DNA from 3 places in the Undibacterium sp. JH2W genome. Region 1 is predicted to be linked to each of the others. Evidence: predicted binding sites of a transcription regulator. Region 1 holds the regulator's gene; each other region holds the start of a gene.
What was found. The regulator sigma-54, encoded in region 1, starts transcription at its own class of promoters, with help from an activator protein. The targets are predictions, from matches to a motif close to TGGCANGNAANCTGCTTT.
Positions count from the first base shown of each region.

Region 2: a site for sigma-54 is predicted at 2,860-2,877, ahead of ACO0LC_RS09385 (ANTAR domain-containing response regulator). Genes of this name have one in related genera too.
Region 3: a site for sigma-54 is predicted at 3,962-3,979, ahead of ACO0LC_RS19010 (pilin). Genes of this name have one in related genera too.

Region 1 is NZ_JBMPOT010000026.1:47,207-57,163, reverse strand. It holds gene ACO0LC_RS26715 (enoyl-CoA hydratase/isomerase family protein) at 1-222, opposite strand, end outside; gene hpf (ribosome hibernation-promoting factor, HPF/YfiA family) at 868-1,215, opposite strand; gene ACO0LC_RS26705 (RNA polymerase factor sigma-54) at 1,323-2,813, opposite strand; gene lptB (LPS export ABC transporter ATP-binding protein) at 2,825-3,580, opposite strand; gene lptA (lipopolysaccharide transport periplasmic protein LptA) at 3,582-4,145, opposite strand; gene lptC (LPS export ABC transporter periplasmic protein LptC) at 4,166-4,810, opposite strand; gene ACO0LC_RS26685 (KdsC family phosphatase) at 4,807-5,337, opposite strand; gene ACO0LC_RS26680 (KpsF/GutQ family sugar-phosphate isomerase) at 5,337-6,377, opposite strand; gene ACO0LC_RS26675 (monovalent cation:proton antiporter-2 (CPA2) family protein) at 6,491-8,473, shown strand; gene ACO0LC_RS26670 (adenine phosphoribosyltransferase) at 8,507-9,049, shown strand; gene ACO0LC_RS26665 (GNAT family N-acetyltransferase) at 9,073-9,543, shown strand; S-adenosyl-L-homocysteine riboswitch at 9,627-9,701, shown strand; gene ahcY (adenosylhomocysteinase) at 9,727-9,957, shown strand, end outside.
Region 2 is NZ_JBMPOT010000005.1:312,626-322,582, reverse strand. It holds gene ybaK (Cys-tRNA(Pro) deacylase) at 1-445, shown strand, start outside; gene plsY (glycerol-3-phosphate 1-O-acyltransferase PlsY) at 535-1,170, shown strand; gene ACO0LC_RS09395 (cache domain-containing protein) at 1,260-1,721, shown strand; gene tsaD (tRNA (adenosine(37)-N6)-threonylcarbamoyltransferase complex transferase subunit TsaD) at 1,742-2,770, opposite strand; gene ACO0LC_RS09385 (ANTAR domain-containing response regulator) at 2,915-3,583, shown strand; gene ACO0LC_RS09380 (CmpA/NrtA family ABC transporter substrate-binding protein) at 3,988-5,157, shown strand; gene ntrB (nitrate ABC transporter permease) at 5,167-6,066, shown strand; gene ACO0LC_RS09370 (ABC transporter ATP-binding protein) at 6,069-6,881, shown strand; gene ACO0LC_RS09365 (putative bifunctional diguanylate cyclase/phosphodiesterase) at 7,292-9,592, shown strand; gene ACO0LC_RS09360 (PrkA family serine protein kinase) at 9,942-9,957, shown strand, end outside.
Region 3 is NZ_JBMPOT010000012.1:132,783-142,739, forward strand. It holds gene ACO0LC_RS18995 (AGE family epimerase/isomerase) at 1-288, opposite strand, end outside; gene ACO0LC_RS19000 (LacI family DNA-binding transcriptional regulator) at 349-1,332, opposite strand; gene ACO0LC_RS19005 (MFS transporter) at 1,771-3,207, opposite strand; gene ACO0LC_RS19010 (pilin) at 4,030-4,494, shown strand; gene ACO0LC_RS19015 (metal-dependent hydrolase) at 4,720-5,307, opposite strand; gene ACO0LC_RS19020 (hypothetical protein) at 5,623-5,937, shown strand; gene ACO0LC_RS19025 (serine hydrolase) at 6,075-7,721, opposite strand; gene ACO0LC_RS19030 (DUF6585 family protein) at 8,006-9,217, shown strand; gene ACO0LC_RS19035 (hypothetical protein) at 9,260-9,957, opposite strand, start outside.

The sequences.
Region 1 (9,957 bases):
GCCCACATCGTAGAAAAAACGAATATCACCACCAGCACAAAATGCTTTCTCACTGCTGCTGTGAATGAACACTGCACGCACGCTTTGATCATCCTGCCAGGTCAGCAAGGTTGTCGTCAGTGCTCTTACCATATCGAGAGACAGCGAGTTCAAGGCTTTGGGTCTGTCGAGGGTGATGTAGCCTATATTGTTTTTGACGGAGGTGAGGACAAATTCGCTCATGATGTTGACTATGCAGGTAAGGGATGAAGCTGCTATTTTAACTTTGTCAGGCTTGGGCGTCACGGGGTGTATATGTTTATGAGGAAATAGAGTAAGGGCGACACGCTCGTTGCCGTTGCCGTTGCCGTTGCCGTTGCCGTTGCCGTTGCCGTTGCCGTTGCCGTTGAGTTTGACTTTGGGGTTGTAGTTGTTTTTGACGTTCGCAGTTCCCATTTTTTGTACCGAATAAACGGGAACCCCGCAGGGGCGGCTACGCCTGGGTCGCCTTTCTTTGAATACTTACTTTGGCGACGCTAAGAAAGTATTTCGGCTGCCGGGCCGAGACCCGGCTTGTATCCACGAAGGGCAAAAGTTTTAGTCAAAGTACGCCTGTAACGAGCGACATGGCATACAACAAACGCCGCTGGAGCGCCAGCCCGGTGGATTCCAGCCAAACCCACGCTGGAATGACGTTAATACAAATGCCGTGAATCAACTAACTCGCAGCTTGTTGAGCGACGTATGTGACAAACAGCAATAAAAGTAAATAATTTATTTGAAATGTCAGAAACGAGACCTACAAGAAACCACTCACCCAACAAAAAGGACGCCTTTAGCGTCCTTGTTTTGGATGTCCACAACCCTGTTAGGGCAAGGACTGGGGTCTTATGAAGCCGATGCCGGGTCAGGTATGTGCTTGATGGCGTCGTGCTGATGGTCTTGCATTTTATCTTTGTGCTTGATGACCTGACGATCCAGTTTATCTACCAGGGCATCAATTGCTGCATATAGATCATGTGCCAGGCTTTCAACGTGAATATCTTTACCGCTGATATGCAAATTAATGTCGGCTTTGTGTCGTTTTTCCTTTTCCCGGAGCTTGTCCACCGTCAGGATGACGGCGATATCAATGACCTGGTCGAAATGTCGCCTGATACGTTCTAGTTTGGTATGTACATATTCACGAATTGCAGGAGTTACTTCGACGTGGTGTCCACTGATGGTGAGATTCATACTGTGCTCCTATAGTGATGTTGCTTGCTGTAACGATACACTCTTGGCATTTATTTGCCTTGAGCTAAATCATATATAGCAATTCAAACCGTGATTACAAGGACTACTTACAAAGATTTACGCAAACTGACTGGGGGGATTTTCAGGGCTTCACGGTATTTGGCAACTGTCCGTCGGGCAATTACCATGCCCTGTTCACCCAGCATGTCTGCAATTTTGCTATCAGAGAGTGGGCTTTTCTGGTCTTCTGCTCCTATCAACTGCTTGATGAGTGCACGTATCGCGGTGGAAGATGCTTCACCCCCTGTTTCCGTCGCGACATGGCTGCCGAAAAAGTACTTCAACTCAAACATGCCATGTGGGGTCAACATGTATTTTTGGGTTGTCACACGTGAGATAGTGCTCTCGTGTAATCCTAGTGTATCAGCAATTTCGCGCAAAACAAGGGGGCGCATGGCAACAGCACCATGGGTGAAAAAATTGCGTTGCCTTTCAACTATCGCTTGTGCAACGCGCAAAATAGTATCAAAGCGCTGCCGCATATTTTTGATGAGCCAGCGAGCTTCCTGCAATTGCGCACCAAGGCCAGCTTCACCGCGGTTTTGCTTCATGATGTTGGCATACACGCTGCTCACTCGCAGCCTGGGCATGACATCCTGATTCAGCATGACTTGCCAGCCATTGCCAGATTTTCTGACGATCACATCTGGCACGACATAATCTGATTCATCGGCGGCAAAGGCAATGCCAGGCCGTGGCTGGCACAGGCGTATGATGGTTTGTGCATCGCGCAAATCTTCATCATCGCAATCGAGGATTTTCTTGAGTTTGGTGAAATCTCTCTGTGCAAATAAAGCCAGTTGTGTTTCAACAATTTGCAACGCCAGCCTGCGCGTGACAAAAGCCACTTTGGGCATGCGCCTGATTTGCAGGGCCAGGCATTCTGAAGGGCTGCGCGCACCAACACCTGCCGGGTCAAAGCTTTGCAGCATATTCAGGGCAAAGGCTAGTTCTTCTGCCTCTACACAGAGTTCCAATGGCAAACTGGCATGTATTTCATCCAGGGTTTCGGTCAGGTAACCGTTATTGTCGAGCGCATCTATCATCAGCTCGACTAAGGCACGGTCACGCGGCTCACGCAGGTTCAGGCGCATTTGCTCAAGCAGATGTTCACGCAGGGTGATGTGGGCGGCACCCAGTTGCGGGCGGCCATCTTCATCATCACCAGACTTGCTGCCATGCTGTACATCATCAAAGCCCCAGTCTTCTTCGCTGGAAGTGGTGCTGTCATTGCTGATGACAGTTTCGGCATCGGCGGCGGCTGGCTCGGTGGATTTATCGCTTTCTTCTCTTTGTGCAGGCACTTCCATGCCTGCATCAGCCGAGGTACTCGTTGTATTGATGGCGCCATCGGCCAGCAGGCGCACGGCATGGTCGAGTGGATCATCGACGCGTTCCAGCATGGGATTATCGGTCAGCAGCGTCTCCAGCTCCTGATGCAATTCCAAAGTCGATAACTGCAATAATCGTATTGATTGCTGCAATTGCGGCGTTAAGGCCAGATGTTGTGAAGTACGTAGTTGCAGGCTTTGTTTCATGATGATTCCCGTCACATCCGGAAGTGTTCTCCGAGATAAACGCGACGTACAGATTCATTTTGTATGATGTCGTCAGGCTTGCCACTGGCAAGTACCGCGCCTTGATTGATGATGTAAGCGTGATCGCAGATACCCAGGGTTTCGCGGACGTTATGATCGGTGATCAGTACGCCTATGCCACGCTCCTTGAGGAAGCGGACGATGCGCTGGATTTCGATGACCGCGATAGGATCAACACCGGCAAAGGGTTCATCCAGCAAGACAAAGCGTGGATTGGTTGCCAGTGCACGGGCAATCTCGACGCGGCGGCGTTCACCACCTGAGAGTGACAAAGCCTGGCTCTCACGTATTTTTTCTATTTGCAAATCTGCCAGTAAGGCATTCAGCCTTTGCTCGATTTTCTTGCTGCCGAGGAATTTACCATCGCTGTCTTTTTGCAATTCCAGTACTGCGCGGATATTGTCTTCTACTGTCAGCTTGCGGAACACCGAAGCTTCCTGCGGCAGGTAAGACAGGCCGAGCACGGCGCGCTCATGGATAGGCAATTGCGAGATATTGACATCATCGATAATGATATCGCCAGCGTCGGAAGGCACCAGGCCGACGATCATGTAGAAAGACGTGGTTTTGCCTGCGCCATTCGGCCCCAGCAAACCCACCACTTCACCACTTTTCAATAGCAGGGAAACATCACGCACGACCTGGCGTGCACCATAACGTTTTTGCAAACCCTTGACCAGCAAGGTGCTGCCTGACTGTGCTGTCATCTTAATTAGCCTGTTTTTCTGGTTTTGGTTGCAAGATGATTTTCAGGCTGCCCGAGCCTTCTACAAACTGACCACTGGTGGAGTTGGTGCCTACAAACACTTCGTTCTTGCTGTCATAAGACAGGTATTCGCCAGCCTGTTCCTGGGTGACTTTACTGCCTTCCAGATAGCGTACCTTGGCCTTGGAAAAGAATTTGACGATTTCCGTGCTTTGATTGTATTCCGCACGTTCAGCTTCGCCATCTACCCACAGATCAGGCCCGCCATCGCGCTTTTGGCGAAATGTAACCTTGCGGTTGCTGCCACCAGTCAGTACTACAAATTGATCGCCATTTGGCGCCTCAGTGACGACGGCATTTTCTGCCTTGACATTCAGGGTGCCACGCACCAGGGCGACACCCTTGGATAATCTGCGCACACTGGTCTTGCCATCGCTCTCGCCATAACCAGCTTCGATGACGGTTTCCTTGTTGCTGTCGGCTTTTTCTGCATATGCAGTTGCACTGACCAGGCCCAGGCAGGCGAGGCTGAATAAATGGGTAATGCCGAATTTAGTAAGTGTCATATAAATGATCGCTTTCTCAATTATTTGGTTTTAACTGCATTCACCGCTTCACGCTTCTTGAGCGCGATGCGGACTTTGCTTAACAGGGCCAGGTGTTGGGTAGAGTTATTGGCCAGCATGCCGGTTGCGGTCGATGTCGATTTACCGGTGGTGATGGTGATGGGTTTATCGGTCTTGACGATATCATCATCTGGCAACAGCAATAGATACTCCGATTCCACATGGACGAATTGTGAACTCAGGCCTTCGGGCCTTTCCATGCTGACATTGTCATATAAATGCACTTCATCATGCTCACGCTTGGGTGTGATGACATTGGATTTTTGCGATACCACGGCCAGGTCGGCACGCAGGTGCAAGGGGGGACGGTCCTGATCAAAGCTGTTGATCTGCGGATGTTTGATTTCTATATTGTCGTTACGTGGCAGGTGTACCAGGCTGTCACCAGTAATATGGTAATTGGCCTTGCCATTATTCGACAAACGGATGAAATTGAATTTCTCTACATAGTAATCCGGTGCTGATCTGGCTGAGCTGCGGTTTTGTTCATCGTCGCCATTACGACGTATGACTTCCATGACCCAGATGGTGCCCAGGGTCAGTATGCCCAGCAGTATCACGGCCAGCCAGATGCGGAAGCGGTCTATGGTCAAATGGGATTTCATGTCAGATATGCTTGTAGAGCCTGTTCATATTTGCCCTGGGCTCGCAGGATGAAATCGCAAACTTCGCGTGCTGCGCCCTGGCCGCCGCTGGCCCTGGTGATGTAGAGCACGCGCTGTTGCACTTCTGCATGCGCATTTGGCACGCTGGCAGCAAAACCCACACGCGTCAGTATGGGCAAGTCGATGACATCATCACCGATAAAACCACAGGCTTCTGCAGGGATATCCAGTTTTGCCAGCAAATCCAGGAAGGCAGTTTTCTTGTCATGAATGCCCTGGCAGACATGGCTGATACCCAGATCCGCGGCACGCTTGCTGACGATGGCTGATTGCCTCGCACTGATGATGGCCGTGATGATGCCAGCCTGTTGCAAGAGCTTGATGCCCTGACCATCCAGCACATTAAAGCACTTCATCATTTCACCTTCGGGCCCAAAATACAGGCTGCCGTCGGTCAGTATGCCATCCACATCAAAGATCATTAATCTGACCTGGCTGGCCCTTGTTGTTGCTATCGCTATATCCATCAAATCACCTTGGCCCTGGTCAAGTCATGTATATGTAAGGCACCTACCAGCTTGCCCTGGTCGTCGGCGACCAGTAACTGGTTGATGCGGTAAGTTTCCATGACTTCGACGGCTTCTACCGCCAATTGTTCCGGACGTATGCGACGCGGGCTATGGTTCATGACATCGGCAATGCGTAATTGGGTAAAGTCGCGGGTGCCATCCATCAGGCGGCGCAAGTCGCCGTCGGTGAATATACCAAGCACCTGCTGCTGTTCATCCACCACGGCGGTCATCGCCATGCCTTTTTTGGTAATTTCCAGCAGCGCAGTCTTCAGGCTGGTTTCCGGGCCGACTTGCGGTATGGCTTCATCAACCCGCATGACATCCCTGACATGCGTCAGCAGGCGGCGGCCAAGTGAGCCGCCAGGGTGGGAGCGGGCAAAGTCTTCTTCGCGAAAGCCACGTGCATCCAGCACGGCCACAGCGAGGGCATCACCCAGCGCCAGGGTGACCGTTGTGCTGGCCGTTGGTGCCAGGTTCAGCGGGCAGGCTTCTTTATCGACATGCAGGTTCAGATGAATATCCGCCAGTTTGCCCAGGCTGGATTCAGGGTTGCCCGTCATAGCGATCAGTTTCACACCCAGGCGTTTGATGATGGGCAGGATGGACATCAGTTCCGCCGCCTCGCCGGAATAGGAAATCGCAATAAATACATCCTGCGAAGTCACCATGCCGAGGTCGCCATGCGCAGCTTCTGCCGGATGGACAAAAAACGAGGGCGTGCCAGTCGAGGCAAAGGTCGCAGCTATTTTGCGGGCAATGTGACCAGACTTGCCTATGCCAGATACCACGACCCTACCGTGGCATGCCAACAACATGCTGACTGCCTGGGAAAAACCGGCAGCATCACCATTGCCCAGGCGCTTTTGCAGTGCCAGCAAGGCATCGGCCTCGATTTGCAGGGTTTCACATGCCAGTTTCAGGGCGCGTTGCGCAGCGAGGGCCGTGCTGGCCTTGGCTTGTTGTTCAAAAGTTAAAGGTGCATTCAGTTCATTCATGCCGGAAGTATAAACGAAATCCTCAAAGCAAAAACTTTGCCAGTTGTAACGTAATGAATAATGTTTGCCCAAAAGCAGGATGGCAGGTCTATAAATCGGCAATAATAGGCAGCATGACAGGTCTAGACACTACACTATTATTGTTGGCCGCTGCCGTATTGGGCGTGGTCGCATTCCGCATGTTGCAGCTACCGCCCATGCTGGGTTATCTGGTGGTAGGTATTTTCATCGGGCCGCATGGTTTTGGCGTGGCCGAGGATGGTGCAGTCACCCATGAACTGGCCGAATTCGGCGTGGTTTTCCTGATGTTTTCGATAGGGCTGGAGTTCTCGCTTTCCAAACTCATGGCCATGCGCAAGGCAGTGTTTGGTCTTGGCATGGCGCAAGTGCTGGTCACCATCTTTACCAGCATGGTATTTGGCTGGGCTGCCAGCCGCTGGTTGCCGCAATTGTTCCAGATCAGCTGGGAAGCCTCATTTGCTCTCGGTGGCGCGCTGGCCATGTCCTCCACCGCCATCGTCTCCAAAATGCTCACAGAGAGACTGGAATTGGAAAGCCTGCATGGGCGGCAAATCATCAGTGTGCTGTTGTTCCAGGATCTGGCTGTGGTGCCGCTGCTGATCCTGGTGCCAGCCCTGGCTTCAAAATCGCCAGACTTGATGCAAACCCTGGCCTGGGCCAGTGGCAAGGCTGTGCTGGTGCTGGTGTTATTGCTGGTGGTCGGGCAAAAGCTCATGCGCGCCTGGTTTCATATCGTTGTCAAGCGGCGCTCGCAAGAGTTGTTCATGCTGAACCTCTTGTTCATTACCCTGGGCGCTGCCTGGCTGACCGAGAAGGCTGGCCTGTCCATGGCGCTGGGGGCATTCGTCGCAGGCATGCTGATTTCTGAAACTGAATACCGGCATCAGGTGGAAGAGGATATCAAGCCCTTTCGCGATGTCTTGCTGGGCTTGTTCTTTATTACCGTGGGCATGCTGCTCAATGTGCATCTGGTATTTGAACATTTTTGGCTGGTATTGCTGTTGCTGACCGGACCGGTCTTGTTGAAGTTTGTTCTTATTGCCGCATTGGCCAAGGTTTTTGGTAATTCCACCAGTGTTGCCCTGCGCACAGGTTTGGGACTGGCGCAGGCGGGTGAATTTGGTTTCGTTTTATTGAATCAGGCGGGTGGTCTGCAACTGGTTGATCCCTTGCTGGTGCAATTGATACTCGCATCCATGGTGATTTCCATGCTGATCTCACCTTTCATCCTGGCCAAGTCAGATGCCATTGTCATGAAATTCTCTGCCAATGAATGGATGATGCAATCGCTGGCACTGACACAGATCGCCGCACGCACCATGACGACCAAGAAGCATGTCATCATCGCTGGTTTTGGTCGTAGCGGCCAAAGCCTGGCACGTATCCTGGCTGAAGAAAATATAGATTATCACGCCCTGGATCTGGACCCCGACCGCGTGCGGGAAGCGCAAACTGCCGGTGCCAATGTCTCATATGGCGATGCCGCCAGGCGAGAAAGCCTGCTGGCTGCCGGTGTTAACCGCGCTTCGGCGCTGGTGGTGACGTATACCAGTACTGCATCTGCCCTCAAGGTTTTGCATTTCGTCAATGAAATGAACCCCAGCCTGCCTGTCATCGTTCGCAGCCATGATGACGTGGACCTGGATAAACTCCGGGCGGCCGGTGCGACGGAAGTCGTGCCCGAACTCATGGAAGGCAGCCTGATGCTGGCATCCCATGCCCTGGTCATGCTGGGCGTGCCTTTGCGCCGCGTGGTGCACAGGGTGCAGGCAGCCAGGGATGCGCGCTATGAATCCTTGCGGGGTTTCTTCCATGGTGCCAGCGATGCAACCGATAGTCCAGAAAACATGCAGATACGCCTGCATACCGTGGTGTTGACCGAGCGAGCCAACGCACTGGGATTGCATTTGGCAGATCTGAAGTTGCAAGAATTTGAAGTCGATATTCATGCCGTCCGGCGTGGCAAAGTCAGGCTGGATCATCTGGATGACATTGTTTTACAGAATGGTGATGTGGTCGTTGTCAGGGGAACTTCCGAAGCAGTCGCTAGAGCAGAGCAGCGGCTGTTAAAATAGCGGGTTATTTTTAAAAATTGAAGGACATGCTCGATGTTGAATCCGGCCGAATACATTAAACAACATATACGCACGGTGGAAAACTGGCCACAAGCAGGCGTGATGTTCCGCGACATTACCCCCTTGTTGCAAAATCCTAAAGTATTCCGCGTACTGATCGATATGTTCGTGCACCGCTACATGGATGAAAAGCTCGACGTCGTGGCTGGCCTGGACGCACGTGGCTTCATCATCGGTTCTGTGGTGGCCTATGAGCTGAACCTGGGTTTTGTGCCTATTCGCAAGAAAGGCAAACTGCCTTTCCATACCGTGTCCGAACAGTATGAGCTGGAATACGGCAGCGCCACAGTAGAACTGCATTCCGACGCCTGCAAAAAAGGCGACCGCGTCGTCCTCATCGATGACCTGATTGCCACTGGCGGTACCATGATGGCAGGCAAGAAATTGCTCGAGCGTCTGGGCGCAACCGTAGTAGAGGGTGCCGTCATTGTAGATTTGCCTGAACTGGGCGGTTCAAAAATCATCCAGGACAGCGGCTTGCTCCTGTTTACCGTCTGTAATTTCGACGGGCATTGACAGGCTGGCAGGTGCTCACTCGCATGTATGAGTTTTATATCGCCGCAGCAGACCCAGGCTTGCCTGAGGCTGCGGTTTTGTTGGATGAACTGTCTGTCCGCCTGGCTGCCATCACTGGTAGCTGCGGGCGTTCATCCTTTGATGCAGAGGATGTGCGTGTGCCTGGTGCGCTATTCGTGCTGGCACGTAATACGGAAGGCAAGGCGATAGGCTGCGGCGCTTTCCGCCCCATGGGCGAAGGCGTGGCAGAAGTCAAGCGTATGTATGCCCAGGTCGCAGGCGTGGGTCTTGCCGTATTGACACATCTGGAAAATGCCGCCAAAGAATATGGTTACCACAAGCTGCGTCTGGAAACCCGCCTGGTCAACCAGCGCGCTGTTGCGTTTTATGAAAAACACGGTTATCACCGTATTCCCAATTTTGGCAAATATGTAGGCAAGGCAGAGGCCGTCTGCTTTGAAAAGCAACTGAGTCATCCGCAAAACCAGCCCTGACAGCGATTTTGCTGATTTCTTTGCTTATTTATTTGATAATGCAAGAAATCAGCAAAAATGCCTGAGCTGCGCTATACTTCAAATCTTCCAAGGAGCGTTGCGACGAAAACTACGAGTTTTTGCCAGGCTTGGGATATCCATAACCGCGCTCACGTTACTTTTTTCATCAGAAAGGAGGGCGTGATGAACGCCGTCGTAACAAACACATCCAATACTTCCCAAGATTTTTTCGTTGCTGACCTGAGTCTGGCTGACTGGGGCCGCAAGGAAATCCGCATTGCAGAAACAGAAATGCCAGGCCTGATGGCGATCCGTGAAGAATTCGCGGCTACCCAGCCTCTGAAGGGTGCGCGTATCACCGGTTCCCTGCACATGACTATCCAGACTGCTGTGCTCATCGAAACACTGCTGGCC
Region 2 (9,957 bases), on a different contig from region 1:
GCGCAAGCACAAAGCAGAATTTACAGAGCACCCCTATGCATATGAAGAGCATGGAGGAACCGCGGTGTCGGCGCGGGAATTGGGTGTAGATGAACATAGCGTGGTCAAAACCCTGGTAATGCAAGATGAAGCTGCCAAACCTCTTATCGTGCTCATGCATGGTGACAAAAAAGTGTCGACCAAAAACCTGGCGAGACAAATTGGCTGTAAATCGGTAGAGCCCTGTAAACCAGAAAATGCGCAAAAGCATTCAGGTTATCTGGTCGGGGGGACCTCCCCTTTTGGGACTAAGAAGGCGATGCCCATTTATGTGGAGCGCACTATTCTGGCGCTGTCGAAAATCTATATCAATGGCGGTCAACGCGGTTACCTGATCGGCATTGCACCAGATTTGCTGCCCAGCCTGTTGCAGGCACGCCCCGTGGATTGCGCCCTGGATGAATAGTCCCAGGATTTGAAATCCCTGAATACTTGCTTTGCTATTTGCCTGGCTTATACTTGCCAGGCATTTCCCCATGAATACTAAGGAACAAGATGAATACAATTTTGGCTGCAGTGGCAGCTTATCTGCTGGGCTCACTGTCTTTCGCCGTCGTGGTCAGTAAATTATTTGGATTGGCGGATCCACGCACCTATGGCTCAAAAAATCCTGGTGCCACCAATGTTTTGCGGAGTGGGAATAAAGCTGCGGCAGTGTTGACTTTATTGGGAGACGCGTTCAAAGGCTGGTTGGCGGTGTGGCTGGCGATGCGGTTTCAAAATCAATTTCAATTCGATGATAGCAGTATTGCCATCGTGGCTCTGGCTGTGTTCATAGGCCATCTGTGGCCAGTGTTTTTCAAGTTTGTCGGTGGCAAGGGCGTGGCCACAGCTGCGGGTGTTCTGATAGGCATAGATATCTGGCTGGGGGTGGCCACATTGGTGAGCTGGATGATGGTGGCATTTGCGTTTCGCTATTCTTCCCTGGCGGCCCTGGTCGCGGCGATTTTCGCGCCTTTCTATTATGGTTTGCTATTCGGTCCAGATGTCAAAATGCTGGCTGTCTCCATCATGAGTGCCTTGCTGGTGTATCGTCATAGCCAGAATATTGCGAATCTGATCGCAGGTAAAGAAAGCCGCCTGGGAAGCAAAAAGGATGCGACAAAAGCTGAAAAGAAAATTAAATCTTAAATATTGCAAATAAATCTAGAATAATCTCTACCCCTCATTTATGCTTGAAAAAGAAACATGCTTTTTTAATCATGATGAGGGGTTTGCTTATGCTGACGCGATTCCAAAAACTATGGTTGGCAAGTTTTCTCGCGTTAGGTTTTTTGAGCATGCCAGCCTCGGCTGCAGAGTATGGTAGTGCCAATGAAGCCAAGGCCATGGTGCAAAAAGCCGTCGACGCAATGAAAAAGCATGGTGTTGATGCGACCGTAGCTGACATCAATAAACGGGATGGACAGTATCAGGACCGTGACTTGTATGTGGTTGTGTACGATATGAATGGCAAAAATCTCGCCCACCTCAATCCCAAGATGGTAGGCAAGGAGATGCTGGACCTGACCGATGTCGATGGTAAATTTTTTATACGTGAGCGTATAGAATTAGTCAAAGCTAAGGGCCGTGCCTGGCAGGACTATAAATTCGTTAATCCTACTACCAAGCAGATAGAGCCCAAGTCCATGTATGTGGAAAAATTTGAGAATGTCATTGTTGGTTGCGGTATCTATCAATAGACACGCAGCCTGAATCCTGATCAGGCGGCAACCAACTCTTGGAGGGGCCAGCGCGGCCTGACATTGAAGCCATAATCCCTGGTCGCCAGGCTGGGATTGTTTTTCAGGCGCATGGCACCGGCAAAAGCAATCATCGCGCCATTATCGGTACAGAATTCCAACTCTGGGTAATATACCTGAAAACGCTTCTTTGCTGCCGCTGCATTTAAGGAGGCGCGCAATTGCAGGTTGGCACCGACACCACCGGCAATCACCAGACGTTTCAGTCCACTTTCCTTCATTGCTGTGATGCACTTGGCCGTCAGCACGGCGACGATGGCATCGACAAAGCCACGGGCAATATTGGCTTTATCCTGTTCGCAGATATTTGCAGGGTGGTTTTTGACCACCGTCAGTACCGCTGTCTTCAAGCCCGAGAAGCTGAAGTTCAAGTCCTTGGAATGCAGCATGGGGCGCGGGAACTGGTAAGCAGCCGGGTCACCAAATTCTGCCATGCGCGAAATCGCAGGGCCACCTGGATAAGACAGGCCCAGCAATTTGGCGGACTTGTCAAAAGCCTCACCCGCAGCATCGTCCAGGGTTTCACCCAGTAGCTGGTAACGACCGACGCCATCCACCCGCATTAACTGGGTATGGCCGCCAGAGACCAGCAGGGCGATGAAGGGGAATTCAGGTGGCTGGCTGGCCAGCAAGGGTGATAGCAAATGGCCTTCCAGATGATGGACACCCAATACAGGCTTATCCAGTGCCATACCCAGGCCACAGGCAACCGAGGCACCCACCAGCAAGGCACCGGCCAAGCCTGGTCCCTGGGTATAGGCAATTGCATCTATGGCTTGTTTGTCCAGATTGGACTTGCTCAATACTTCGGTCAGCAGGGGCAGGGCGCGGCGTATATGGTCGCGTGAAGCCAGTTCGGGCACGACACCGCCATATTCCTGGTGCATGGTGATTTGCGAATGCAGGGCATGAGCAAGCAGGCCGCGCTCTGTGTCATACAGGGCAAGACCGGTTTCGTCACAAGAGGATTCAACGCCGAGAACTATCATATCTGTTTCTAAATAAGGGAAAGGCCAGCCGATTACATACGCATGGCAAGAATGCAAGCTACTGGTGGCTTGCAGCCCAGGCCGGGAATTGGTGTGATTCTTGCTATGACTGGTAAACATAATTATATCTGGCATGGGCCATCAATGCGCGACAAAGCAAATACTGACGAAGCGACAACACCAGTGTCCCCCAGTCTGCGGATAGTGGTGGTGAACACGGTCATCCAGCGCGAAGATGAGTTGCAGGAGCACGCCCAGGCGCAACTGGCCCGCTCACGCGCCTTGCGTATAGGCTTGCTGCAAGCGGGTTATAACATCATCGCTGTTATTCCTGGCGATATCTATATGAGCGAGCGCATCGCCCAACTGCAGCCTGACATGATCATTATTGATGCTGAATCTGACTCGCGTGATGTATTAGAACATATGGTCATGCTGACCCGTGATGCGCCACGCCCCATCGTCTTGTTCACGGAAGATGGCAACCAGTCGAATATGGCAGTGGCCATGGAAGCCGGTGTCTCGGCCTACGTGGTTGCCGGCTTGCAGTCTGAGCGCATCAAGCCTGTGCTCGACGTTGCCATGGCGCGCTTCAATGCCGATCAAAAGCTGCGTAGTGAATTATCTGATACCAAGGCCAAGCTGCAAGAGCGAAAAACCATAGAACGTGCCAAGGGTTTGCTGATGGAGCGTCATCATTTTTCAGAAAACGAGGCGTATCAAAAAATGCGCAAGCAAGCCATGGAAAAGAACCTGAAGCTGGTGGATCTGGCGCAGCGCATGTTGGATGTGGCGGATTTGCTCGGTGGCTGAACCTGCTTTGCGCATGGAAATGGTGCGTTGCGTCATTTAAGTGCGCGTCAGTTGGTGTTTTTCAGGGATTTTTATTTCACCATGCTGGCCTGAGGGTAAGAGTCCTTTAATTTGAGCTGGCACGACAATTGCTGAAGCTAAAGAAAGTGCCAACGCTGGTGCTTAAGAAAAAATGTGAGTCTGACTAACGGCGGTCACCTCACCAGACAAAGGTGTCTTTCCATCCGGTTTATCCGTGGTGGGACGACACCTTTTTTCATTATAGAAATCAATTTAGCTGGAGTGCGGACATGTCGAATCAGGAAATTTCTAATAATCTCATCAAGACGCGGGAAGAAAATGAACCTAATTTCAAACGTCGCAGTTTCTTGCAAACTGCTGCACTGGCAAGCGGGGCAGGCATCATGGGCTTGAGTACTGGTGGGGTGTGGGCAGCGGGATCAGACAAACCAGAAAAAGAAGAAGTGCACATAGGTTTTATTCCCCTGACTGATTGTGCTTCTGTGATTATGGCATCGGTGCTTGGCTTTGATAAAAAATACGGCATCAAGATTATCCCGAGCAAAGAATCTTCCTGGGCCAGCGTGCGCGACAAACTGGTCAATGGCGAGCTGGATGCTGCGCATGTGCTGTATGGCCTGATCTATGGTGTGCAACTGGGTGTAGGCGGTAATAAAAAAGACATGGCCGTGCTGATGACGCTGAATAATAACGGCCAGGCTATTACCTTGTCGAAGAAGCTGGCAGAGAAGGGCGCAGTAGATGGTGCCGGTCTGGCCAAGCTCATGCAAAGCGATAAGCGCGAATATACTTTTGCCCAGACTTTCCCTACCGGCACCCATGCGATGTGGTTGTATTACTGGCTGGCTGCACATGGCATCAACCCCATGAAAGATGCCAAGGTCATTACCGTGCCACCACCACAAATGGTGGCGAATATGCGGGTCGGTAATATGGATGGTTATTGCGTAGGCGAGCCCTGGAACCACAGGGCAATTGCAGACGGCATAGGTATTACGGCAGCAACGACACAGGACATCTGGAAAGATCATCCGGAAAAAGTTTTGGGTACGACTTCTGAATTCGTACAGAAATATCCAAACACCGCACGCGCAGTTGTGGCCGCTATCCTCGATGCCAGCCGCTGGATAGATGCATCGCTGTCCAACAAGACCAGGATGGCAGAAACCATAGCCGATAAATCCTATGTAAACACCTCGGTCGATGTCATCAATCAGCGCATTCTGGGACGTTATCAAAATGGTCTGGGCAAAACCTGGGACGACCCTAACTGCATGAAATTCTTTAATGATGGCGCGGTGAATTTCCCTTATCTCTCGGATGGCATGTGGTTCCTGACCCAGCACAAACGCTGGGGTTTGCTGAAAGCCGATCCTGATTATCTGGCAGTGGCAAAAGCGGTTAACCGCATTGACATCTACAAGGACGCTGCGACCATGGTCAAGGTATCTGTACCAAAAGACCCCATGCGTAGCAGCAAGTTCATGGACGGCACGGTCTGGGATGGCAAGAACCCAGTTGCCTACGCAGCTTCTTTCAAAATCAAGGCCTAAGGAGTTGTGATGAATACCCTGGTACATGGTGTAATGCCCGCAACAGACGATACCGCCGGCGCTGCGACGACAACGAAGGAAGTAAACGTGGTTAAGCAAATCAAACCCAAAAAAGAAAAAAAACTACGTTCGTTCCGGCCTTTTTTCCTGAGTGTGTTGCCGCCTTTGTTTGGTGTTGGCATGCTGATACTGATATGGGAAATCATCGCAATCAAGAACACGACTTTTCCTTCACCCTGGCTGACTTTGCAGGAAGCCATCAAAGTATTCTCTGATCCCTTTTATCAAAAAGGGCCAAATGACCAGGGCATCGGCTGGAATATTTATGCGTCCCTGAAACGTGTGGCAGTCGGTTTTGGTCTGGCTGCAGCAGTGGGTATACCGTTGGGGTTTTTGATAGGTCGCTTCAAATTTTTATCTGGTATGTTTAACCCCATTATCAGTCTGTTGAAGCCTGTCTCGCCACTGGCCTGGCTGCCTATAGGTTTGCTGGTGTTCAAGTCTGCCCATCCGGCGGCGATCTGGTCTATCTTTATCTGCTCTATCTGGCCCATGATTATCAATACCGCGATAGGCGTGCAGCGCGTTCCGCAAGATTATATGAATGTCGCCCGCGTGCTCAATTTGTCTGAATGGAAAATCATTACCCGTATTCTCCTGCCCTCGGTTCTGCCCTATATGCTGACGGGCGTCAGGCTGGCGATAGGCACGGCCTGGCTGGTCATCGTTGCGGCAGAAATGATGACCGGTGGCGTAGGCATAGGCTTCTGGGTGTGGGACGAATGGAATAACCTGAACGTACCACACATCATCATTGCCATCGTCGTCATCGGCATGGTGGGGTTGATACTTGAGCAAATCCTGGTGGCGATAGCACGCGCCTTTACTTATGAAGATGTGGGGACATGATCATGAATGAAATCGACAAAAAGTACATAGAGATCAATCAGGTAGAGATGGTCTTCAATACCAAGAAAGGCAGTTTCCATGCATTGCGCGATATTAACCTGAATGTCAAAAAGGGAGAGTTCATCACACTGATAGGTCATTCTGGTTGCGGCAAATCGACGCTGTTGAATCTGATCGCTGGCCTGACTAATGCCAGTTCCGGTACCTTGCTGTGCGCACACAGGGAAATTTCCGGCCCTTCTCCAGAGCGCGGCGTGGTGTTCCAGAATCATTCCTTGTTGCCCTGGCTGACTTGCTATGAAAATGTCTTCCTGGCAGTAGAGCGTGTGTTTGGTGCTACCGAGAATGGGACGAAATTGCAAAAGCGCACCATGCAAGCTCTGTCACTGGTGGGCCTGACGCATGCCGAGAAAAAACGCCCGAACGAAATTTCTGGTGGCATGAAACAACGTGTGGGTATCGCCCGTGCACTGGCGATAGAACCCAAAGTCTTGCTCATGGACGAGCCCTTCGGCGCTCTTGATGCCCTGACACGTGCGCATCTGCAAGATGAATTGCTGAAGATCGTCACCAAAACGCAATCCACTGTGGTCATGGTCACGCATGATGTGGATGAGGCGGTATTGCTGTCTGACCGTATCGTCATGCTGACCAATGGCCAGGCAGCGACTATAGGTGAAATCTTGAAAGTGGATCTGGACAGGCCGCGTGACCGCGTGGCCTTGGCACAGAACCCGCTATATGCACGATACCGGACAGAAGTGCTGGAATTTTTATATCATCGACAATCACACCCGGTGCATGAAGCGGCGTGAGTTGCAGCTTGGAAACCGTCTTGCTTTTTTGCAGGTAAGACGAGGTTTCACTTTAGCATCTCAAGCTATTGCAATATTTTCATGCATGAACCTAAGCAAAGTTTGTTGTTCAGACAATTCCGGCAGTATGAAATATTAATATCGATTAACTTTACCAAATGAAAATTATTTTTCATTTTTAATGCGGCTAATTGTGACAATATCTGCTGAATTCGCTGGAATCTGTGAGAGAATGAACAATCCTTTTGGAAACATTTTTTTACAGATTTAATGATCTCTGTTGATGTGGAATTGGGAGGAAATACCTGAAAGTAATTTTGTTGCTTCTGATTAATATCGTTGCGCCCTTGTTCATGTATTCACCCGTTTTTGTAACAACAGGCTCTGGCTTCTTCTTTTGATTACATGACATGTTTCGCTGGCTTTTTCTAAATGAAAGTGCATTAACGCCTGCCGAGCACGCCGCATGGAAATTAAGTGCACTACGTATCATTTTGATGTCTGGCTTTGTGCTGGAGGCGGCAGTAGCGATTCACAGTTCTCTGGACGCAATCGCAGTTGGTGCTTATCAGGTGCTGTGGGTAGTAGGCTTTTTCTATGTTGTGCTGGCATTGGGTTTGTATTATTCATCCCGTCATTTACGTGCTGGTGCCGCCATACTTATCGGTACGGTTTATGCGTCTGCATTTGCCATTGTTTGCCTGATCAATAAATTCGAGATTGCCAAGTTTGGCTATATCTTCATCTATACAACGCCTATTATTGCCCGGCTTTTCTTTGGTACGCGGCTGGCAATAGGATTGATGGCCTTTAATGTCTTGCCTTTCCTCTTGCTGTTACTGAACCGGCCCCTGCTCAATATACCCGGCTTCGACATCACTCTTCCTGCCAGCAACACTTATATACAATCCCTGTTATTCCTGTTCTTTAATGCTTGCGTGCCGCTGGCGGTGTTCCGCGTCCTGCACGAACTGGATGTGTCGGCACTGCGTTATCGCCAAGCCAGTGTTGCCCTGGCAGTCAGCCACGCCCAGTATGAAGAAGTTTTCCAGAATGCCGGAACTGCCTTGTTGCTGACGGATGCCAGCGGGCAAATTTTGCAGGCGAATCAGTTGGCCAATAATTTGCTGGGACGCCCAGCAGATGACAAGGAAGAGCCGGCCTTGTTTGCCTGGCTGTCACTGGACAATAGCGTGCGCTTGAAAAGCCCGAATAGTGATGAGTCAGAAAATATGCGCATGTCGGCGTATCGCACTCGCGACGGCAAGTTGGTTGCATTGGAAAATATCTCCCAGACTTCCACCGATCATTACATCGTCGCCTTGCGGGATGTGTCCGGCTTGCATTCCATGCATCATGCATTGCAACTCAGCCTGCAACGTGAAGACTATCTGAGTCGCCATGATGCCCTGACCAACTTGCCCAACCGTGATATGTTGCGCAGCCATTTGCAAGACGTGCTGGTGAAGAATGACGAGAACAAGGTAACGGCCCTGGTGTCTTTCCGTCTGAATAGCATACGCCACGCAAATCAACAGTTTGGGGCGCATACTGGTGACATTTTATTGCGCCGCTTTGCTGAAGAATTGTCACGTACCTTACCCAAGAATTGTTTCTGCGCCCGCTTGCGCAGCATAGTCTTTTCCTTTGTTGTAGAGAATTCCCGTACCCCAGGTGAAATCATCAAACTGGTGGAAAAAGTCAGAAATAATTTACCAAAAGAACTGGAAATCAATGGTGAAAATCTATTGATACAATTCTCTGCCGGTATCGCCCTGGTCAGACCTGAGGATCAGGAGGCTGATGACTTGATACGCCGCAGTGAAGTGGCACTCGATACGGCGCGCCGGTCCAGTGATCAAAGCGTCACCTTGTTCGATGAAGAGGATGCCCTGCAAATACGCCGTAGCGTAGAAATTGAAGTCGGTATCGTCAACGGTCTGAAACAAAATGAATTCCGCCTGGTTTATCAACCCAAGGTAGACCGTGAAGGCAATATTGCCGGCCTCGAAGCTTTGCTGCGCTGGGAGTCTCCCACCCTGGGTAATGTCGCGCCAGCAGAGTTTATTCCAATTGCTGAACGTGCCGGCCTGATACGGCTGATCAGCAACTATGTCATGAACCAGGTTTGCTTTCAGGTCAGGGACTGGTTGGACCGTTATGCCGATTGCCCTGTCATCGCACTGAATTTGTCGGCCACCGATATTGCCCGCAATGACTTGTTGCAACTGATAGATGGATGTTGCAACCGCTATGATATTGCACCATCGTATATCGAATTTGAAATTACCGAGACAGGCTTGATCGCCAACGAAGCCCTGACCATACATCATCTCGATGAGCTCAAGGCGCGTGGGTTCAATATTGCGATTGATGATTTTGGTACTGGTTATTCCTCCCTTTCCAAGCTCAGTCATTTCCCGGCGCAGAGTGTCAAAATAGATCGTTCCTTTGTGGCGCAGATAGGCTACAACAAGAAAAGCGAAATGATCATCAAGGCCATCATCTCACTGGCCAATATCTTGTCGTGCCACACAGTTGCTGAAGGTGTGGAGAACGAGGCACAGGAGAATTTCCTGAAAGAGATAGGATGTGATTATTTTCAGGGATACTTTTATTACCGGCCATTGGAAGTCTCTGCGCTGGAATTATTATTGACTGAAATACCTGCCAAAGAAACACCGCCTGCCTACCAGTTCAAGCTCGCCTGAATATTCTCTTCTTCACATTTTTTTACATATACATAAATGGTATGTGCAAAAAATTGTGCATCTGCGTCATGGGCTGGATTCAATCATCGTCTTCATTGCATATTTGCAGAGCTTGTCAACGGCGCGTCCCGCGTTGCGTTGGATAGCTTAGACGCATGCAGCTTATTTGTGAACAAGTTTTGCATAAGCCCAACATTTTGCACAGAGTAACAATTTCGCCTGCACGTTTTGATAATTTCAACTACACTAAAGTCGTAGTGTGCTGGCTGGCAATTAATTGGAATGACGATTATGCGGCCACCAGACCAGTTCGGCATTTGCATTTGACTGCTTATCCATGGAGGTCGGGATGAATATCTTTGACA
Region 3 (9,957 bases), on a different contig from region 1:
ACCAGTTACCGGGTCGCGGTGCACCTGGCGCAAGAAATCGACACCATGCCTGACTTGCTGCAGATAGGCCGGATTGTCAAAATGACGGTAAGCCATCGCATACACAAAAACAAAGCGCGTGCTGCTGACCAGATGACGGCTATGGCTATCATAAATACTGCCATTGTCCTTGAAGTAGTGATAAAAGCCGCCACTGCTATCTATGCTGCGCGGATAGTAGAAATTCAGCGTGTCACTGATATGCTCAGTCAGCACAGAAATGGATTTGAAGTCAGGAAAGGGATGCATACGGATATGGGTGGTGGTCAATAAGGGCCAAAAATTTTTACGGATAAACTTTCTTTGCTGCTAATCGTCACAACTGCTTTCGCGTACGATCAATTCAACAGCCAGGGTTTTCTCTACGATGTCATCGGTCTGTTTGCGTATCAGCAAATCTACACCGGTAGCGCCGAGTGCTTCCTTGTTCACCCGTATGCTGCTCAGAGGTGGAATCGACTTGGCGGCAGCACTGATATCGTCAAAGCCGACAATGGCAATGTCATGCGGCACTTTCATGCCGAGATCAAGACAGTAGTGCAGCGCAGTCAGGGCGGCGCTATCGTTGTAGCAAAATACGGCGTCTGGCGGGCGGCTGAGACTCAGCAGTTCGCGCATGGCTTCGCGTACACCACCTTCAATATCACTGGGGTCAGGGATACTGACTTCCAGGCTGGGGTCTGCCAGGGTCTTGGATTCATACAGCGCCTGACGAAAACCGCGTGCCCGCTCCTGGATACTGAAGTGCGCCATCGATCCCGAGATCATGGCGATGCGTTTGCGGCCTGTCTGTATCAAATGACGGGTCGCCAGAAAACCACCGAGCCGGTTGTCGGGATTGATCGAGGTATAACCGCGCAAACGCATGTCCACCAGCACGATGGGCTTGCTGGTGTGCAGCAGGGCTTGCAGCAGCTCGGGCTCAAAAAAACCGGCACACAAGATCGCATCAGGCTGGTGCAGGCGTATCTGCTCCATCACAGGTTCTGAAGGGCCTATCGCTACAAAGGAAAGGGCAATACCCTCCCTGCGACAGGCTTCTTCGGCACCATGCAGCACAGGGGAAAAAAACGGGCTGCTGGACAAGGTATTGTGCTGGCGGTGCAAGAGAAAAACGATGCGCCTGATCCTGCCCTGTTTGAGATTGCCAAAGTCATAGCCCAGCTCACGGGCGACTTTGCTGACGCGCACACGCGTTTCTTCAGTCAGCCCGCCCTGGTTCTTCAAGGCGCGTGACACCGTACCTATCGACAGTCCAGTCGCCTGTGCAATATCGCGTATGGTCACACTCATGCCGTGAACTCCTTGCTGGTTAAGTCAGTTTCCATTTCTGGAAAGTGGGCATTTATCTTGTTCATTGCGCCTAATTTTACGAATAGTGCTTGTTACTTTTTTTGCGTTTATCAATCCCGCTTAAAATCTCATGCAAGACTACTGCTGATCTATCCTTGATGACAGGTTTAATAAACGGTCAGGCTATTTTTTACACACCATCATTTACCGTAAAATGCTGTACTTCTCAGAGTAACTCTTTTATACAGGTGGCAAAATTGAGGGTCAATCAACTGCTGGCAAATAGTCTTAGTTTATTAATTTTAGTAAACAAGCTGGCAAAAAGATGGATTATTCGATAGTTTCGCTCACTCAGGATGCACCTCGGGCCTGGCACTGCAGCGCACAAAAAAATGGCGCGCCAGATAGGGCGCGCCATGCAAGTCAAGTCTGAGGATATCAGTGTGCTGCTGTGCCAGTTTTACCCAGTTTGATACCCTGCGCGCGCAAGATGCCCTGCACTTTCCAGGCGTAGAAGGCTAGGTAAGCAAAACAGACTACGCCCACCAGATAACTCATTTGTATGCCGATTTTGTCCGCCACAAATCCTTGCAGCCAGCTGACTATGCCGCCGCCCATGATCATCATGATCAGGTAATTGCTGCCCTGACCTGTATGCTTGCCCAGCCCACTGATCGCCAGCGTGAAAATACAGGGCCACAGGGTGCTGCAAAACAAGCCTATGCTGGTGAAGGCATAGATACTGACCATGCCCGTGGTACTCATGCCTATGACCAGGCCTGCGATGCCCAGGAGAGAAAAGATGCCCAGCATTTTGGCAGGGTTACCCTGGCTCATCATGTCAGCCGCAATCAGGATCAGCACGATGGCGGCATACACATAAAAATGACTGAGTTCATGCTGGGCTATTGCGTTCACCAGCAAAAACACGCTGAAAGCCAGATAAGGTGCCAGGAACTTGAGTAACTTGCTCAGCCCTGCCTGCACATCAAAGGCCTCAACCGCGCCGGTCCAGCGCCCTATCATCAGGCTGGCCCAGTAAAGCGAAATAAACGGTGCAACATCCTTGGTTTGCAAACCCAGCTTGCTTTCCATATAGGCAGGCAGGTTGCTGGCAGTCGACACTTCCACACCCACATATACAAAAATAGCCAGCATGCCCATCAGCAGTTGCGGGAATTGCAGTGCCGATTGCCTGCCCGAGGCATGCCCGGCATCTTCACTGCTCTGTATCGCAGGTCTATCTGGCAGGGAGGAAAATTTCAACAGGATAGCCACCAGCAAAAAGGCTGCGCCCAGCATCAGATAGGGAAATTTGACGCTTTCTATACTGAGCTGCCGGTTCATGCTGGTCGGTGCACCAAAGATGGCGAAACTGACGATGAGCGGGCCTATGGTCGTACCAAAGTTATTCACCCCACCTGCCAGGGTCAGCCTTTGCGAACCTGTTTCAGACGACCCCAGGGCAATCGCCAGAGGATTGGCGGCAGTCTGCTGCAGTGAAAATCCCAGGCCTACGATAAACAAGCCTGACAACATCAAAGGGAAAGACCCGCTATTCGCTGCTGGCAAGAATAGCAGCGTGCCCGCGGCAGAAATCAGCAAGCCCAGCGCCAACCCATTCTTGTAACCCAGTTTATTGACCAGATCGACGCCGATAAAGCGTGAAACCGCCAAATAGATAAGCGAACCCACGGTATAAGCCACATAAAAAGCCAGAGAAACCAGCTGGCTTTGCTCCTGGCTAAGGTGAAAGGCTTGCTTGAAGACGGGGATGAGAATGTCATTGCTGGCGGCCACAAAGCCCCAGAAGAAGAACACTGTCACCAGCGGTAAAAATTGTCCCCATTGTGTTTTTGTATTTGTCGCATGCATAGTGATATAAGTAGTTTAGGTTTGACTGCACATGTTGCACTTACCAGTTTTTGTCTCCCTCTGACTGGGTGGTGGTATTCAAGCACAATGACCGAGATCACCGTCATCTGCACTTTGATTAGGAAACTGCAGTTTGTATATATACCGCTCTATGGGCGGACGTGCAATTCCAGTTTTATATTTGGATGATGTTTATGATTTTTACTAAACGACGATCCAGGCAAGCTCGCAAAGCAGGCATGAGAACTGCGGATGAAGATTGCCTGAATCCAGTTCGGCAAATCTGCGTGCTGCATGGATGAGGCGGGTAAATTTGCAGGGTGCACTGTGCGCACCAGTCTCATTAGCTAGATTTTTCAAGCAAAGATGGCTTAGTACATTAAGGCAAGTGCCCGCGTCGACTATCCCTGAAAATGCTACGGCTATCACTCCTGTCCCCACTCTACAAGATAAATAGGATAATTTGCACCGCAAGACTTGCAAAATATGCAGCAAGCTAATTCAAGTTTCAGTACCAATCAGCGCGCTGCTTCAATCAAGCTCAAACAGATCGTTTCATCAATATTTTCGAAATATTTTTTCACACAATTAACATTCTTTATTAGAAACCTTTATAATTTCACATTACATTTGACATACTTTTACAATTTCTCTTTGCCAGTCGCCTGCAGTTTCTGATGATTTCTATAGGCAAATCATTCAAATGCCATTACTTTTTACTGCCAAATTATCATCTTTGAAATTTAATAAGCTTTTGCATGATATTTGCAAATAAGTTAATATTGTTGAAGTTATACTTTTAATCTTTTACTCATACTGAAAATGAAATCTATTCCTAAACGACTGCAACGCGGCTTTACATTGATAGAATTGATGATTGTTGTTGCAATTATCGGTATCCTGGCAGCGATCGCTATTCCTCAATACTCTGATTACACATCCCGTACCCGCGCTGCTGGTGCAAGGGCTGAGATCGAAAGCACTTTGAAAAGCATGTCTTTGTGCGTACAAGGTGAAAATGGTGTTTGGGATAATTGCTCAACAACAGGTAGCAATGGTATTCCCGTTGTTGCAACGACCAAGTTCATGGCAGCTATTCCTGCACTGTCCGCTGGTCAAGTGATTTTCACTTCTACTGCAACAATAAGTACTAGCGATACTACACAATTGGTAGGTACTCTGACAGCGACCACAGTTACCAACCAAGCTAACATGGGCTGGACTTTGGGTACCAGCACTATCTGCGATGGTAATCGCGGCCTGAAAACTGGTGCTGGCGGTTGCTGATTATTGAGTTTTGCTTTAAGTAAAAAAAATACCCTTCCACGTGAAGGGTATTTTTTTGCCTGTCATTCCTTCAGACTTCCTTTACTCTGATAAAGTAGCAAGCGCAAGCCATGCTGAATGCAGTAGAGCATGCTCCTGGCCTGAGGGTGTATTGCAGAACAGGATAGCCTCTTTGATCGGCATTTTTTGCAGCCTCACCATGAATCACGGTACATCTGATAAAGATCAGGTGTACAGCATTTTTCCAGCTGCACAAACCAAACCTGACCACATGGCCAGCACCAGCAAAATCTCGGGCAGATAAGCCCTTAGCGTCCAGCGGTGCCTCAGCAACAGCATGGCCGCCAGTATAGGCAAGAGCAGGCCTGTCTCCATGAATAAATTGCGCCAGAACGCATAACTGATGATGCCAGTATGCGAGGCCCCCGGCAAGAATGCCAACGGCAGGAAGAATTCATTATCCACAAATGGCCACATCAAGGGCAGTGCGCGGCCTACCAGCATATCGAGTAACAAATGAGAACTGGCTGCCAATGACAAGACCAAAAAACCGGGTCTGGCATTCCATGTGGGCCAGCAGCGCTTTGCCAACAAGTAGACCAGGCTACTCAACAACAGGCAAAACAAGAGTGAATGGGTATAGCGCTGGGCATAGCGCAGATGTAAAAACCAGATACCAAAATAGTCAAAGTCAGGGGCGATCGCCAGCAAAACTGGCAAAGCCATGCTGGCATGCCATCGCCTGGCCTGTTGCTCTCTACGGCAAAAATGTAGCGTCAGGCCAGCGGCGACATGGGCCAGCAGTGAAGACATAGATAAACGTGACCAAATGGCAGCTTGTGGAGATGCCCCAGCTTAGCTCAGGCGTGTGAAGTGCATGTGCGCTGTGCGTGAAGTGCCGCAAAAAGTAGGTGCGCGCGCTCCACGCCGTTAAAAATATATCTTTCCACGGCACGCCTGGCCAGCCCCTTCCTTGACCTGCCCCTGCCTTGGTCTACCCTCCTGGCTATCTGACTCTGCTTTGCGCATTTGACAGGGTAGCGGTTTTGTCCCGCCAGCTTGGTTGGTGCTGGTCTTACCCGCGGTGGATGCTACACTGATTGCCAGTTTTCTTTTTCAGGTAAATTCATGGGTAGTGGTGCAGGCAATTTCATCGCCAGTCTTTTTATTTTGTGCGGTGTTCTGCCCGTGCTGCTGGGATGTGTGCTGTCGCTATTGATTGCAGGTAAAGGGCATCGCCTGATGTGGATACTGCCTATGATTGCACTCAGGTTTCTGAGTGTGTTCGTCATGCAACTGCTGGGCATCACTAGCGACAAAAAATTGATCATGGAGAATCTGGCTTCTGAATGGATCATTGCTGCAGTCCTGATCATAGGAGCTGCTGGTTACCGAATGATGATGACGCCTGGAAAAAAGAAACTTGCAGATCAGACAGGCTGATTTCCGCGATCTATGTCTATCATCATCAAAACATGATACAAGTGCATGCTATACATGTCCCGCTGAAGCAGGCATGGGAGCATAGAGCTTGCCAGGCTCTTATTTATTCAGCCTGATCCTGGCAAGCAATGACAAGCTTAATCTGCGTCCCTTGGACCGCGGAGATCACGGCCATTCTGATGCAAGACTAGCCCTGTTATTTTGCCATCTGGCTGACGCTGGAAGCTCAGTTGCGCGTCCAGGCCCTTATAGAAAAACTCATCGCGTGCCTGGGCAAACACCGGGTTGCGCCCCTGTGCCGTGGCTTGCACATATAATTGCCCTGCTTCTGCTGTCACCTGCAACTTGAAGCCTGGTGCCAGGGTATAGCTGCCCGTGTAAGCCTGAAGCTGCTCGGCTGGAAGCTGTATTGCCACCCGCTGGACAGACTCAGGCACAGTAGTACTCATGCGCGGGGCAGGCATGACACGGCCATCCTGATGCAGGCTCAGAGACTGGATTTTGCCTTGCGCATCACGTTCGAAATGCAGGCTGGCTTCGACGACTTTATAAAAAAATTCATCTTTCTTGCGCTGGAATACCGGTGCTTGTGACTGTCCTGTCACTTGCGCCAGCAAACCCTCAGGCCCGGCACTGATATTCAGGCTGACGCCGGGGGCGAGTTGATAGTGCCCAACATATTCCGCCATTGCTTGCGCTGACAGGCGAGCTTCGCTGGTTTGGCCAGCTTGGCTGACCTCAGTCTCAGGCGCGGCTGGCAACAAGGCTGCCATGCCTATATCGTCAACATTGACACTGGCATTGGCCAGCACCACCACACCACGCTGGCCATCTGCGGTAAAGCCGACAAAAGAGGCATAGCCGCCTGTCATGCCATTGTGCCAGACCAGGGTTTGCCCACGCACAGCCTGCACATGCCAGGCCAGCCCTATCTGCAAACCCGGCATCCCAGTAGGGCGTTGCGGCTGCTGTACCAGTTGCAAGCCTGCTGGTGTATTAAGAGTTGCCCCTTGCATATGCGCCCTGACATAGCGCAGCATGTCTTGCGCATTCGAGCGCACGGCCCCAGCCCCCGCCAGCGTGGTGAAATCCCAGTTAGCCACTGGCTTGCCATGGCCATCATGACCAGTTGCCAGCCTGGCTTGCATGGCGGCTGTCAGGCTGATACCGGTATCTGGCATGCCCAGGGGAGTGGTAATGCGTTCTTGCAGCAATTCGCTATACGACTTGCCTGCCCGCACCGACAGGGCATGGCCCAGCAAGCCAAAGCCCAGATTTGAATACTCATACTTGCTACCTGGGGCACGTGTCAATTGGTAGCTACGCAAGAAATCACGTAAATTATTTTCGGTATAGTCAGCATAGGGATTGTCCACCTGCCTGGGCATGAGATTGGCAGGCAGGCGTGGCAAGCCCGAGGTCTGGGTCGCCAAATCCAGCAAGCTGATGGCCCGCCCCTGGTATTGCGGTATCTCATATCCCGGCAGCAGGCTGGCCACTGTATCATCCAGCTTGAGCTGGCCACGTACCTGCATATCCGCCAGCAATAAGGCAGTGAAGGTTTTACTGACAGAGCCAATTTCAAATACCGTACTGGCATCTGGCTGATGTGCTGCTGCTTTGCCATTCGAGACCAGGCCATAGCCCTGCACTGTTTGTTCCTGGCCCGAGATGCGGGCAAGCACCAGGCCGGGGATAGCGCCACTGCTGACGCGCGCCTGGGCGATTTTATCTACCCGCGCTGCCATCTCATCTGCCGCCAGCACTGGTTGCAGCAAAAACATACTTGATACTAAAATCACGAAGGAAGATACTTTCATCGCAGCCTTTAAATAAAGTTGACTATAAGTGTGGGAGTGCACAACATGCTGTACGCATCCCTTGCCGCCGACAAGCCTGAGCAAGCTATTTTGCCAGCACTGCATTGATGCTCATATTACAATAAGCCACCCTGGTATGAGATAAGCCCAACATCGTTCCCTGCAAAAATAGTGCCGTAAACTTTGAGTATGCAGCCCTGCAATGGCATACTACCCCTCTCCCTTTTCCCCTATCATCTGGACCCATTTTGAAGCAAAGCTTTAGCCACCTCTTGTCAGCTTGCCTGTTAGTTGTATGTTGTCTGCTCACGGCAAATGCCCATGCCGGCGGGGTGCGGACTCAGCATGAAATTGATTGGGTCGCCGACACCAGGGCGCAAGGCGACGAGGGGGAAGCCTTGTATCTGGGCAGGCATTTGCGCAGCGAAGTATTTTTCCTGCCCTATTACATTGCAGATGAGGGTTATGTCTTGGGTGTCAAAGGCAGCCGTACTGATTATTATCCCTTGCCGCCCGAGCGAGTGGCAGAATTGCAGGCCAGCGGCATGTTGCCAAACCCGCTGCCTGACTATCACCTCAGGCTGATCGACCTGGCCATAGGCAATGCCTTGTGGCTGCCTATACTTGCTGGGTTTTTATACATCCTGCTAAGGCAGGCACAAGCACTGCATGCACGCAAGCTGCACTGTGCAGTGGCATTTTCTGAAGCAGCCATGGGCCCCTGGCTGGCCAGTTATAAAAAGAACTGGGCACTAGGCAGCAAGCATCTGCGACTTTTCATGCTAGCCTGCTTGCCGCTGTGCCTGGGCTGGATCATATCTTCCTTACCCTTGCTCTTGATGGGGGTGCTGTTGCTGGCACCCTTCGTGTTATTGCTGATCAGTCAGTTTGCTTATCGCATTGATTTGTATGAAAAAGGCCTGGTGATACTAGGGCCGCTGGAGGCGGGCTTGCTGTATTTCAGTCCGGCTTTAAGCATACGAGAAATCCATACCTACTATAGCAGTAACAGGACCGACATATTTTCTGGCAGGCTCAATGACAGCGTGATGGTGGAAGACCGGCAAGACGGCAAAAAGATACGTCTCTACATCCCCGGCAATATCGCCAACATGCAAGATTTGTTGCAGCGCTTGCGTCACTTGCAAGTCAGCTACTTGTTGCCGCATTTCATAGCCCAACACCAGCTTGGTGCTACCCTGGATTTTTCTGGCCTGAAGATACGCAAGTCCCAGCTCATGACGGCGAAACAAGTCATCAACGCTACCGATATAGGCAGCATAGAATTAAAGAATACCTTGCTCGACGTGCTGCTGGTCATACGACAAAAACAATCAAAAAAAGACTTTTACCGCCTGCGCATGGCCGACACGGCTAATTTCCATGTATTGCTGGCATTGCTGAACCTGTATTTCAAGCCAGAGACAAAGCCAGCGGCAAAAAAAGCAGCACCCACCTGAACAAATTTTTCCTGCCAGGCCAGGATGCAAGGCATCACATTCTTAAAAGAATATCGCCTGCCAGCCCGCCGCTGGCATGACCAGATTATCCTTGGCAGCGACAACATCCCTGGTAGGAAATTTGGCGCAATACACCTTGTTTTTCATCATATCGGTTTCATTGCTCGTAGCTGGCAATTGGCTTTCCTCATTGCCTTTGACCAGTACCGTCTGGTCTTGCCTAGGGTAGCAAATGCCTACGCCATGGATGGTGGGCATGAACAAGCGCAAATACCAGGGCACCAGTTCTTTGACAGCCAGGCGGGCAGATTCCAGGCTGTCGTTGATGTCAGCATATTTGAAAACATCGGGTGGTAACTTGGGGAGCAACATGATGTTGACGTCCATGCTGCCTTTTTTCTGGTTGGTGACAAATTCTGCCCCTTCGGCATAGGCCACGGCATCCAGCGGCACGTTGACATCACCGGCGGCGGATATCTCCAGTTTCTTGCGGTTTTCTTTACTGTCGAGATAAATTGCCAGATTGGGGATGACAGCGTGGGTCTTGGCCGCGGTAACGCGAATGACAATCTCAACCTTGTCTTTGCTGGCAGCCTTCACTTTGGAAATCATGTCATAGGCGACTTTATACGGCATGATGGCCGGATCTCTGATGGCTTTGACTTCCACGCTTTGTGGCTCATCAGTGGCACTGGCGTGAGCACTAGTTGTACTAGCTGGCACAGCGGTCTGGGCTTGCG